Regions from separate parts of the Bradyrhizobium centrosematis genome, predicted to be linked through region 1. Evidence: riboswitches for the same ligand, from Rfam matches in the RefSeq annotation. Region 1 holds a riboswitch; the other holds the start of a gene.

Evidence for each region. Region 1 has a riboswitch for S-adenosylmethionine ahead of P6U31_RS04895 (homoserine O-acetyltransferase). Riboswitches for the same ligand answer to the same signal wherever they lie in the genome.
Region 2: another riboswitch for S-adenosylmethionine. It lies ahead of P6U31_RS34540 (O-succinylhomoserine sulfhydrylase); the one in region 1 lies ahead of P6U31_RS04895 (homoserine O-acetyltransferase).

The regions. Positions count from the first base shown of each region.
Region 1 covers NZ_CP120703.1:1,025,985-1,031,073, forward strand. Annotated here, with positions in the region: gene P6U31_RS04880 (prephenate/arogenate dehydrogenase family protein) at 1-831, opposite strand, end outside; gene hisC (histidinol-phosphate transaminase) at 828-1,925, opposite strand; gene P6U31_RS04890 (chorismate mutase) at 1,960-2,808, opposite strand; SAM riboswitch at 2,962-3,041, shown strand; gene P6U31_RS04895 (homoserine O-acetyltransferase) at 3,132-4,343, shown strand; gene metW (methionine biosynthesis protein MetW) at 4,340-5,002, shown strand.
Region 2 covers NZ_CP120703.1:7,312,357-7,317,445, forward strand. Annotated here, with positions in the region: gene P6U31_RS34525 (hypothetical protein) at 1-856, opposite strand, end outside; gene P6U31_RS34530 (PAS domain S-box protein) at 961-1,377, opposite strand; gene P6U31_RS34535 (2'-deoxycytidine 5'-triphosphate deaminase) at 1,430-2,566, opposite strand; SAM riboswitch at 2,647-2,726, shown strand; gene P6U31_RS34540 (O-succinylhomoserine sulfhydrylase) at 2,801-3,988, shown strand; gene P6U31_RS34545 (SGNH/GDSL hydrolase family protein) at 4,245-5,089, opposite strand, start outside.

The DNA of each region.
Region 1 (5,089 bases):
GTCGAACAGCGCTTCGCCGTCGCCGCGGCGGATCGCGCGGGTGAGTTTTGCCAGATCCTCGGTGAAGGTGCCGAGCATTTCCAGCACGGCCTCCTTGTTGGCGAGGAACACGTCACGCCACATCGTCGGGTCGGAGGCTGCGATGCGGGTGAAATCGCGAAAACCGCCCGCCGAGAACTTGATCACCTCGGATTCCGTCACCTGCGCCAATTCGTCGGCGGTGCCGACGATGGTGTAGGCGATCAGATGCGGCAGATGGCTGGTGATCGCGAGCACGAGGTCATGATGATCCGGCGTCATCACCTCGACCTTGGCGCCCATGGCCGCCCAGAACGCGCGCAGGCGGTCGGTGGCCGCGGCGTCGACGCCTTCGGGCGGAGTCAGGATGCACCAGCGGTTGATGAAGAGCTCGGCGAAACCTGAATCCGGCCCGGAATGCTCGGTGCCGGCGACGGGATGCGCCGGCACGAAATGAACCGATTTCGGCAGATGCGGCGCCATGTCCCTGACCACCGCGCCCTTGACCGAGCCGACGTCGGAGATGACAGCGCCGGGCTTCAGGTGCGGCGCGATCTCCTGCGCCACGGGGCCGCAGGCGCCGACGGGAATGCAGAGGATGACGAGATCGGCATCCTTCACCGCTTCGGCATTGGTCGCCACCACCTCATCGACGATGCCGAGCTCGGCGACGCGCGCGCGCGTCTTCTCCGAGCGCGCGGTGGTGACGATCTCGCCGGCCAGCCCCTGGAGCTTCGCAGCACGCGCGATCGAGCCGCCGATCAGGCCGAAGCCGATCAGCGCGACGCGCTGGAAGTGCGGCGCGCTGCTCATCTGCCGGCCATGAAGTCGCGCAAGGCGTCGACCACGAGGCGGTTGGCCTCCTCGGTGCCGATGGTCATGCGCAGCGAATGCGGCAGGCCGTAGTTCTTTAAGCCGCGCAGCACGAGGCCGCGCTTGGTGAGGAAGGCGTCGGCGTCGTCAGCGGTCCTGCCCTTGTCGGTCGGGAAATGGATCAGCACGAAATTGGCGACGCTCGGCGTCACCTTCAGCCCGAGCTTGCCGATCTCCTCGGTGAGCCAGTTGCGCCAGGTCTCGGTGAACTGCTTCGACATCGCCTGATGCGCGGTGTCCTCGATCGCGGCGACGGCGGCGTACATCGCCGGCGTCGACACGTTGAAGGGGCCGCGGATGCGGTTGACGGCGTCGATGATGTGCTCGGGGCCGAACATCCAGCCGATGCGCAGCGCAGCGAGACCGTGGATCTTGGAGAAGGTGTGCGTCACCACCGTGTTCTCGGTGGTGGCGACGAGCTCGATCCCCATTTCATAGTCGTTACGAGAAACGTAGTCGCAATAGGCGGCATCCAGCACCAGGAGCACGTGCGACGGCAGGCCGGCGCGCAGCCGCTTGACCTCGTCGAACGGCACATAGGTCCCGGTCGGATTGTTGGGGTTGGCGAGCCAGACCAGCTTGGTCTTCGGCGTCACCGCCTTCAGGATGGCGTCGACGTCGCAGGTGAGGTTCTTCTCGGGAGCGATGACGTTTTTGGCGCCGACCGCCATGGTTGCGATCGGGTAGACCAAAAAGCCGTGCGTGGTCGAGATCGCCTCGTCGCCGTGGCTGAGATAAGTGTGCGCAAGCAGATTGAGGATTTCGTCCGACCCGGCGCCGCAGATGATGCGGTTGGGGTCGAGTCCGAACGAACGGCCGATCGCCTCGCGCAGCACGCGCGAGGTGCCTTCCGGATAGTCTTCCAGATGATCCGCGACGCGCTTGAAGGCTTCGATCGCCTTGGGCGAGGGCCCGAACGGCGTCTCGTTGGCGGAGAGCTTGAACACCTTGCGGCCCGGCTCGGCGACCGGGCTCTTGCCGGGCGTGTAGGGCGCAATATCGAGAATGCCGGGATTCGGCACGGGGCGGGACATCTTGAACTCCGAAAATGGCGGGGCGGCGCGCGACTTACGATTTCGCCCCGGTCGGGGGCACCGTATAGCGTGTTGCGTGGCTGCCGACGAGGGCCGTGGAGCGCACCGAGGCCCCCGCCTCGATCAGGGCAGCTTTGATTTTGTCGATGCTGGTCGCGCTCGTGACCGAGACCAGCAGCGCCGCGCCGTCGAAGGCGGTATCGGGCACCGCCACGATCTCGGCGAGCGGCGACAGGGCGCGCGCGACCTCGGCGTTCCATCCGGAGACGCGCACGCTGAAGGTCTCGACCTCCGTCACCAGGGCGCTGTCGGCGACGCGCGAGATCGCGAACACCGGCAGTGCGGCCGGATGGTCGGCGCGCTCGACAAACGGCATCCGTGCGATGATCTTGGGCGCACCGTCGGCTTCCAGCTCCAGCCACCACGGCGTGCGGCTCGAGGTCGCCGAGACCAGCGCCAGATCGCCCTTGGATTTCGCCACCGCCTCGACCGCGGCCTGCGCGCTGAAATGCGCGACGTAAGGCACGGTGAAGCCGAAATGAAAGCGCGCGGAATCGCGCATCGCCGGCTCGCTCACCGAGATGTCGGCATGCACCGAGAACGGCGCCTGCACATAGGTGAAGGTCGAGATGATGACGCGCCAGATGCTCTCGACCGTGTCGAGCGGCAGGATGCCGCGATGACGCTGCACGATCTCGCGCATCATGGCGGCCTCGCGTGCCGGACGGAACGCCGAGCCGACTTCCTGGGTCTGCTTCACCTGGATCAAGCGGTCGATGATGTCGCCGCGCTGCATCAACAGGCGATGCATCCCCTCGTCGATCGCGTCGATCTCCTTGCGCAGTTCCTGGAGCGATGGTGGCGCGGGCGGACGTTGGGACATATCTGACTGCGATGGTTTCGAGGGGATGTCCTGATTAGGCAGTCGGGGCGGCGAAAGCAAAGAGAAATGACGTGCTTTGCGGGCGACGCGACAAAGGCGAATTGGGCCGATCCGGGCCGCGACTTGACGAAAACCGCCCAAGACGGTAGCTTTTGCCTGTTCCGTGGTCATTTGAGCCGGCCGGCTTGCAGCCACGTTAAAAAACTCGCTAAACAGGCCGGGGACGCTTCCGATCCCGGCCGAACCTATCGTTCAGGCCGGGTTTTTCATGGCCTGATGCAAGTGGCGGTCACGCGTTGATCGCAAACGAGGTCGATGGTCAGATGGTTGGCGTCAAGTCGATACCCAGTCCTGCGATCAGTGCTGATGAGCGATCGCATGAGGTGGATCATCCGAGCTCGCAGGTCGCGCATTTCGGCACCGAGCAGCCGCTGCGGCTCGATTGCGGCGTCGATCTCACCCCGTTCCAGATTGCCTACCAGACCTATGGCGAGCTCAACGCCGATCGCTCCAACGCGGTGCTGATCTGCCATGCGCTGACCGGCGACCAGCATGTCGCCAACGTGCATCCCGTCACCGGCAAGCCGGGCTGGTGGGAGACGCTGGTCGGTCCTGGCCGACCCATCGATCCCAAGCACTACTTCATCATCTGCTCGAACGTGATCGGCGGCTGCATGGGCTCGACCGGGCCGGCCTCGATCAATCCCGCCACCGGCAAGGTCTGGGGCCTGGATTTTCCCGTCATCACCATTCCCGACATGGTGCGGGCGCAGGCCATGCTGATCGACCGGCTCGGCATCGACACGCTATTTGCGGTCGTCGGTGGCTCGATGGGCGGCATGCAGGTGCTGCAATGGACTGCCGCCTATCCGGCCCGCGTGTTCTCCGCGCTGGCGATCGCCTGCGCGACGCGGCACTCGGCGCAGAACATCGCCTTCCACGAGCTCGGCCGCCAGGCCGTGATGGCCGATCCCGACTGGCACGGTGGTGGCTATGCCGATCGCGGCATCCATCCGCATCGCGGGCTCGCGGTGGCACGGATGGCGGCACACATCACCTATCTCTCGGACGCGGCCTTGCATCGCAAGTTCGGCCGGCGCATGCAGGACCGCGAGTTGCCGACCTTCTCGTTCGATGCCGACTTCCAGGTCGAATCCTATCTGCGCTACCAGGGTTCTTCCTTCGTCGAGCGTTTCGATGCCAACTCCTATCTCTATCTGACGCGCGCGATGGACTATTTCGACATCGCCGCCGACCATGGTGGCGTGCTGGCAAAGGCGTTCGCGGGAATTGCGACCCGATTCTGCGTGGTCTCCTTCACCAGCGACTGGCTGTTTCCGACCTCGGAATCGCGCGCCCTGGTGCACGCGCTGAATGCATCGAGCGCGCGGGTGTCGTTCGCCGAGATCGAGACCGATCGCGGCCATGACGCCTTCCTGCTCGACGTGCCCGAATTCTTCGACATCTCCCGCGCCTTCCTGCAATCGGCGGGCAAGGCGCGTGGGCTCACGGGCAAGAAGGGCGGCGAGCGATGAGCGTACAGGAAGTGCTGCCGCTCGGCGGTCTTGCGACCGGGCCCTCCGGTCAGTATCGCGCCGACCATCTCCTGGTCGCCGACATGGTCAAGCCCGGCTCCAAGGTGCTCGACGTCGGCTGCGGCGAGGGCGATCTGCTTCAGCTGCTGGAGACCCGCGGCATCGATGGCCGCGGCATCGAGCTGTCGCGGGAGGGCGTCAACCGCTGCGTCGCCAAGGGCCTTGCGGTGGTGCAGGGCGATGCGGACACCGACCTCGTCAATTATCCCGATGATGCGTTCGACTACGTGATCCTGTCGCAGACGCTACAGGCGACGCGACAGCCGCGCGTGGTGCTGGAGAATCTGCTGCGCATCGGACGCCGCGCCATCGTCTCGTTCCCGAATTTCGGCTTCTGGAAGATGCGGCTCCAGCTCCTGATCGGCGGCCACATGCCGCGCACCGAGAACCTGCCGGCGACCTGGTACGACACCGCCAACATCCACTTCTGCACCATCAAGGATTTCGTGCAGCTGTGTGACGAGATCAACGTCAAGATGGAGCGCTCGGTGGCGCTCGATCTCTACGGCCGCCCGGTCCCGCTGAACCTGCCCTGGTGGGTGTGGAACATGTTCGGCGAGCAGGCGGTGTTTCTGCTGAGCAGAGGCGAGGGGAAGTGACCCCGGAGGCGTCATTCCGGGGCGCTCGAAGAGCGAACCCGGAATCTCGAGGTTCCGGGTCTGGTCCTTCGGACCATCCCGGAACGA
Region 2 (5,089 bases), 1.3 Mb from region 1:
TGGTCACGGCCGAATCATCCTGCGCAGCAAACAGCGCGTTCAGGAACGCAGCAAACTCTTTCGCGCCGCCGCGCCTCATCGCGAGCGCCGCCGCAACCTCATCAAAGTACTGCATACCAATCAGCTTGCCGGTGAGGCGCAGCAGATAGCTGGCATCCTCGGGGCCGAACAGCTGTACCATCACGGGTGCGGCGGTGCGCACATATTCCATCGCGTAGTTACGATAGGCCTTTTCGAGTCGCGGCTTCGGCCAGCTCGCCACGGGAAGCGCCGGCGCCGTCGTGGCGTCGAACGGCGGCGCTTCGAGATGGCGCGCGAACACGAGCCGCTGGTCGAGCTCGAGCGGATGGTCGTATTGGTGGTAGTACCCTTCCAGCCCGTCCTGGCCGTCGACGCTCTGCTTGGTGCAGACGAAGCCCAGCCTGATATCACCCAGCGCGACGCCGTTGTTGGCGTGCCAGCCGCGCAGCATCGCACGGGAGACCTCGCCCGGCACGCCGCAGATCGCAGTGCCTTTCCAGATCCAGCGCGGCGGCGGATAACGAATCCAGGCCTTGGCGTCGCTCTCATACATGTATTCGACATGCACGCCGCCGATCCAATTGGAGAGGTAGTGATATTGCGCGGCCGCGACCGCCGGCGGCAGATGATCGATGCCGAGTTTCCTGAGCCCCGGCAGGAAGCGCTCCTGCTGCTGACGGCGGAAGACGCGGAAGACAAATTCAGCCGCATCGGCGGTACCACGACGCGTGACGACGGTGAGGATGAGACCGGTGAAATAGGCGTGATAGAGGTCGGCCACCGCGCGCCAACGCTGCCATTGAGCTTCCTGCGCGGGATCTGATGCGGTGGTCATGTTTGCTCCCGATCGTTCTTTCGATCGAGTGTGTCACCGCCCCCTTTGGCAAGCAACATGACGTCCATGCAGGGCGCTCTGCACGAGCGCTCGCCAATTCCGCATCACGAAGTTTGCGGCGGCGCCTTGGCCGCGCGCTCTCGCTCGACCCGATCGGTGACGTCGCGCGCCATCGCGACAGATCCGAGAATGCCGCCGCTGGAATCCCGCACCAGGGCGAAGGTCATCTCGATGTAGAGCTTGCGTCCGCTCTTGTGCAGCGCGCGGGTCAGCGTCGGCTTGCCCGCAAGCTTCATCGTGCCGCTCGCGAGCGCAGCTTCAAACCCCTTCCAGTGCGCGGCGCGCAGATGCTCGGGAATGATCAGATCGAGATTCTGGCCGAGTGCCTCCGCCGCGGAGAAGCCGAACAGGGCCGTCGCTGCACGGTTCCATCGCATGATCGTGCCGGAGCGATCCGAATAGATCAGTGCATCCGCGACGTCTTCGGCGATCTTTGCGTCGAGCTCGGATGGGTTGGTCATCTCGTCACCTCGCAGGTAGCCCCGTTGGCTCCATTCGGGCTACGCGATATCGCTACACCCGGAAATGCTTCGATAGTTTGAGGCCCTGGGCCTGGTAGTTCGAGCCGATACGCTGGCCGTACATCGCGTCGGGACGGGCCAGCATCTTCTCGTAGACGAGGCGGCCGACGATCTGGCCGTGCTCCAGGATGAACGGCACTTCGCGCGAGCGCACTTCCAGCACGGCGCGCGATCCTAGCCCGCCGGCGCCGGCGTAGCCGAAGCCAGGATCGAAGAATCCGGCATAATGCACGCGGAATTCGCCGACCAGGGGATCGAACGGCACCATCTCCGCGGCGTAGTCGGGTGGCACCTGCACGGCTTCCTTGGAAGCGAGGATATAGAATTCGCCGGGATCGAGGATCAGGCTGCCGTCGGGACGGGCCGAAATCGGCTCCCAGAAATCCTCCACAGCATAGCCGGAGCGGCGATCGACGTCGACGACCCCGGTGTGGCGCTTGGCGCGGTAGCCGACAAAACCGTTCGCCTTCTCGCCGGAGAGATCGACCGAGACGGCAACGCCGCCGGACAGATCGGCATCGTCGATGTCGACGAGACGCTCGGCGGCATGCAGCGCATCGAGCTCGTCGGCATTGAGGATGGCATCGCCGGTGCGGAAGCGGACCTGGCTGAGGCGCGAGCCTTCGCGCACCAGCACCGGAAACGTCTTCGGACTGATCTCGGCATAGAGCGGACCGTGATAGCCGGCGCCGATCATGTCGAAGCGGCGGGTGCCGTCGGCGATCACACGGGTGAAGACGTCGAGCCGGCCGGTCGAGCTCTTCGGATTGGCGGCCGCGACGATCTCCGGCGGCAGCGCCAGGCTTTCCAGCAGCGGCACGATGTACACGCAGTTGGTCTCCAACACCGCGCCGTCGGCGAGGCTGAACTCGTGCAGCTTCAACTCGTCGATGCGCTCGGCGACGGTGGCGCCAGGACCGGGGAGGAAGCTGGCGCGGACGCGATAGGCGATGTCGCCGAGGCGCAGATCGAGGCTGGCCGGCTGGATCTGGCTCTCGACGAAGTCGTAGGCGGGCAGGATGAGCCCCGCCTCCGCCATCGCCGCGATCATGCGGTCGGGCAGGATACCATTGGCGTCGGGCGCGACCGTGAACGTCAACCGGGGATCCTCATCAGGGGCCAAATGCATCCGGACATGCGGGAAATACAAGTCTTTTACGGCTATCCGATGGACGCCTTGACGGAAAGGGCATTGCAGAATATGAGCATCACTTATCCCGTGGTGATTTGAGCCGGCCGGCTTGCAGCCACGTTAAATAAGTCGCTAAACAGGCCGGGGACCTCTGTGATCCCGGCCCGTGGAGATATCCAGGCCGGTTTTTTTGTGACCGTTTTCGACGAAGCGGTCATGTCGGAGGTACCTATGTCGAAGTCGACCGCCAACTACCGTCCCGAAACCCGCCTGGTCCATTCCGGCACCCTGCGCTCGCAATATGGCGAGACGTCGGAGGCGCTGTTCCTGACGCAGGGCTACGTCTACAACAGCGCCGAGGAATGCGAGGCGCGGTTCAAGGGCGAGGATCCGGGCTTCATCTATTCGCGCTACTCCAATCCCACCATCGCGATGTTCGAGCGCCGCATGATCGAGCTCGAGGGTGCCGAAGCGGCGCGCTCGGCGGCGACCGGCATGGCCGCGGTGACGACCGCGATCCTGGCACCGCTGAGGGCCGGCGATCACGTGGTCGCCTCGCGCGCGCTGTTCGGCTCGTGCCTCTACGTCATTCAGGACCTGCTCCCGCGCTACGGCATCGAGACCACGCTGGTCGACGGGCTCGACCTCGACCAATGGCAGCGCGCACTGCGGCCGAACACCAAGACGTTCTTCCTGGAGAGTCCGACCAATCCGACGCTGGATGTGCTCGATATCCCCGGCATCGCCGAGATTGCACACAAAGGCGGCGCGCGGCTCGTCGTCGACAACGTGTTCGCAACGCCGATCTGGCAGAGCCCGCTGGCGCTCGGGGCCGATGTCGTGGTCTATTCCGCGACCAAGCATATCGACGGCCAGGGCCGCTGCCTCGGCGGCATCATCCTGTCGTCGGAAGCCTTCATCGCCGAGCACATCCACAATTTCATGCGCCAGACCGGCCCGTCGATCTCGCCGTTCAACGCCTGGGTTCTGCTCAAGGGCCTGGAGACGCTCGGCGTGCGCGTGCGCGCGCAAACCGACACGGCCGCACGCGTCGCCGAGGTGCTGGCGAGCCATCCGAAGATCTCGCGGCTGGTCTATCCAGGCCGTGCTGATCATCCGCAAGCGGCATTGGTGAAAAAGCAGATGCGCGGCGGCTCAACGCTGGTCGGCTTCGAAGTCAAGGGTGGCAAGCAGGCCGCATTCCGCGTGCTCAACGAGCTCAAGCTTGCGAAAATCTCGAACAATCTCGGCGACGCCAAGAGCCTCGTCACCCATCCGGCGACCACGACGCATCAGCGCCTGAAGCCGGAAGACCGCGCCGCGCTCGGCATCAGCGAGGGCTTCATCCGCTTCTCCGCGGGGCTCGAGCACGCCGACGATCTGATCGAGGATCTGACCGCTGCGCTGGAGAAGGCGTGATCTTCTTACCCTTCCCTGGAGGGCTACCGCATATGAGAGTGATGTCGCGTGTGGCGCATCCTTCGAGACGCCCGCCGTTGGCGGGCCCTTAGGATGAGGACCGAGTGCGTTTCGCTGGTTTCGAGGGCTCCGATGCCGCTTAGCCTCATCCTGAGGAGACCGCTGAAAGCGGTCGTCTCGAAGGACGAGGCGTGCGCTCAGCTCGTGCAAAGAGCCACATGCGATTCCCCTGCCCTCCAGGGGAGGGTGAATCAAACTACATCGGCCGATACGTTCTCACGTCAGCAGGCACGTTCACGCCGATCTTGATCTGACCGACGGAGCGGATGATGTCGTCGCCGAGCAGTTGGGCGAAGCAGGCATAGCCCCAATCGTTCATGTGCAGGCCGTCGGCGATGACGAAGCTCTCGACCGGAATCGACTGGTTCTCGTGCCAGTCGCGCATCACCTCGAAGCGCGGGAAGATGCCGACGTGACGAAGCTCGGCGACCTTGCCGAGCAGCTTGATCATCTTGCCGGCGCTCTCCTTGCGCTGGTTGACGGCCGGCGAATATTGCGGATCGACCAGCACGATATCGGCACCGCCGGCGGCCTGGATGCGGCTAATGCCGTCCTCGACCAGTTTGGCGGTGTCGCCGGGATCGAGGTTGCGCAGCACGGCATTGGTGCCGACCTGCCAGATCACGAGATCCGGATGCACGTCGATCACCTGCGTCTGCAGGCGCCTCATCATCTCGGGCGCATCCTCGCCGCCGACGCCGGCATTGATGACGGTGATGTCAGCAGTCGGGTAGTGACGCCGCAGCTGCGCGGCGAGGCGGTTCGGATAGTTGAACTCCGGCGAGCTCGCGCCGAATCCTGCCGTGGACGACGAACCGAACGCGACGATGACGACGGGCTGGCCGGCGACGAGCTTGCTTGCGACATGCGGCAGCGAGCCCATCGCCGTCGAGCCGCCCTTCGGCGGCAGGCAAGGCACGCGGCTGAAGATGTCGGCGGCGGACTTCGCGACCTCCTTCACCTTGTCGATGGCGCGCGACGTGGCGCCGCGCTGCTCGGACGACCTTGCCGCGACGGTGGTCTGGGAGGACGCAGCGGGCG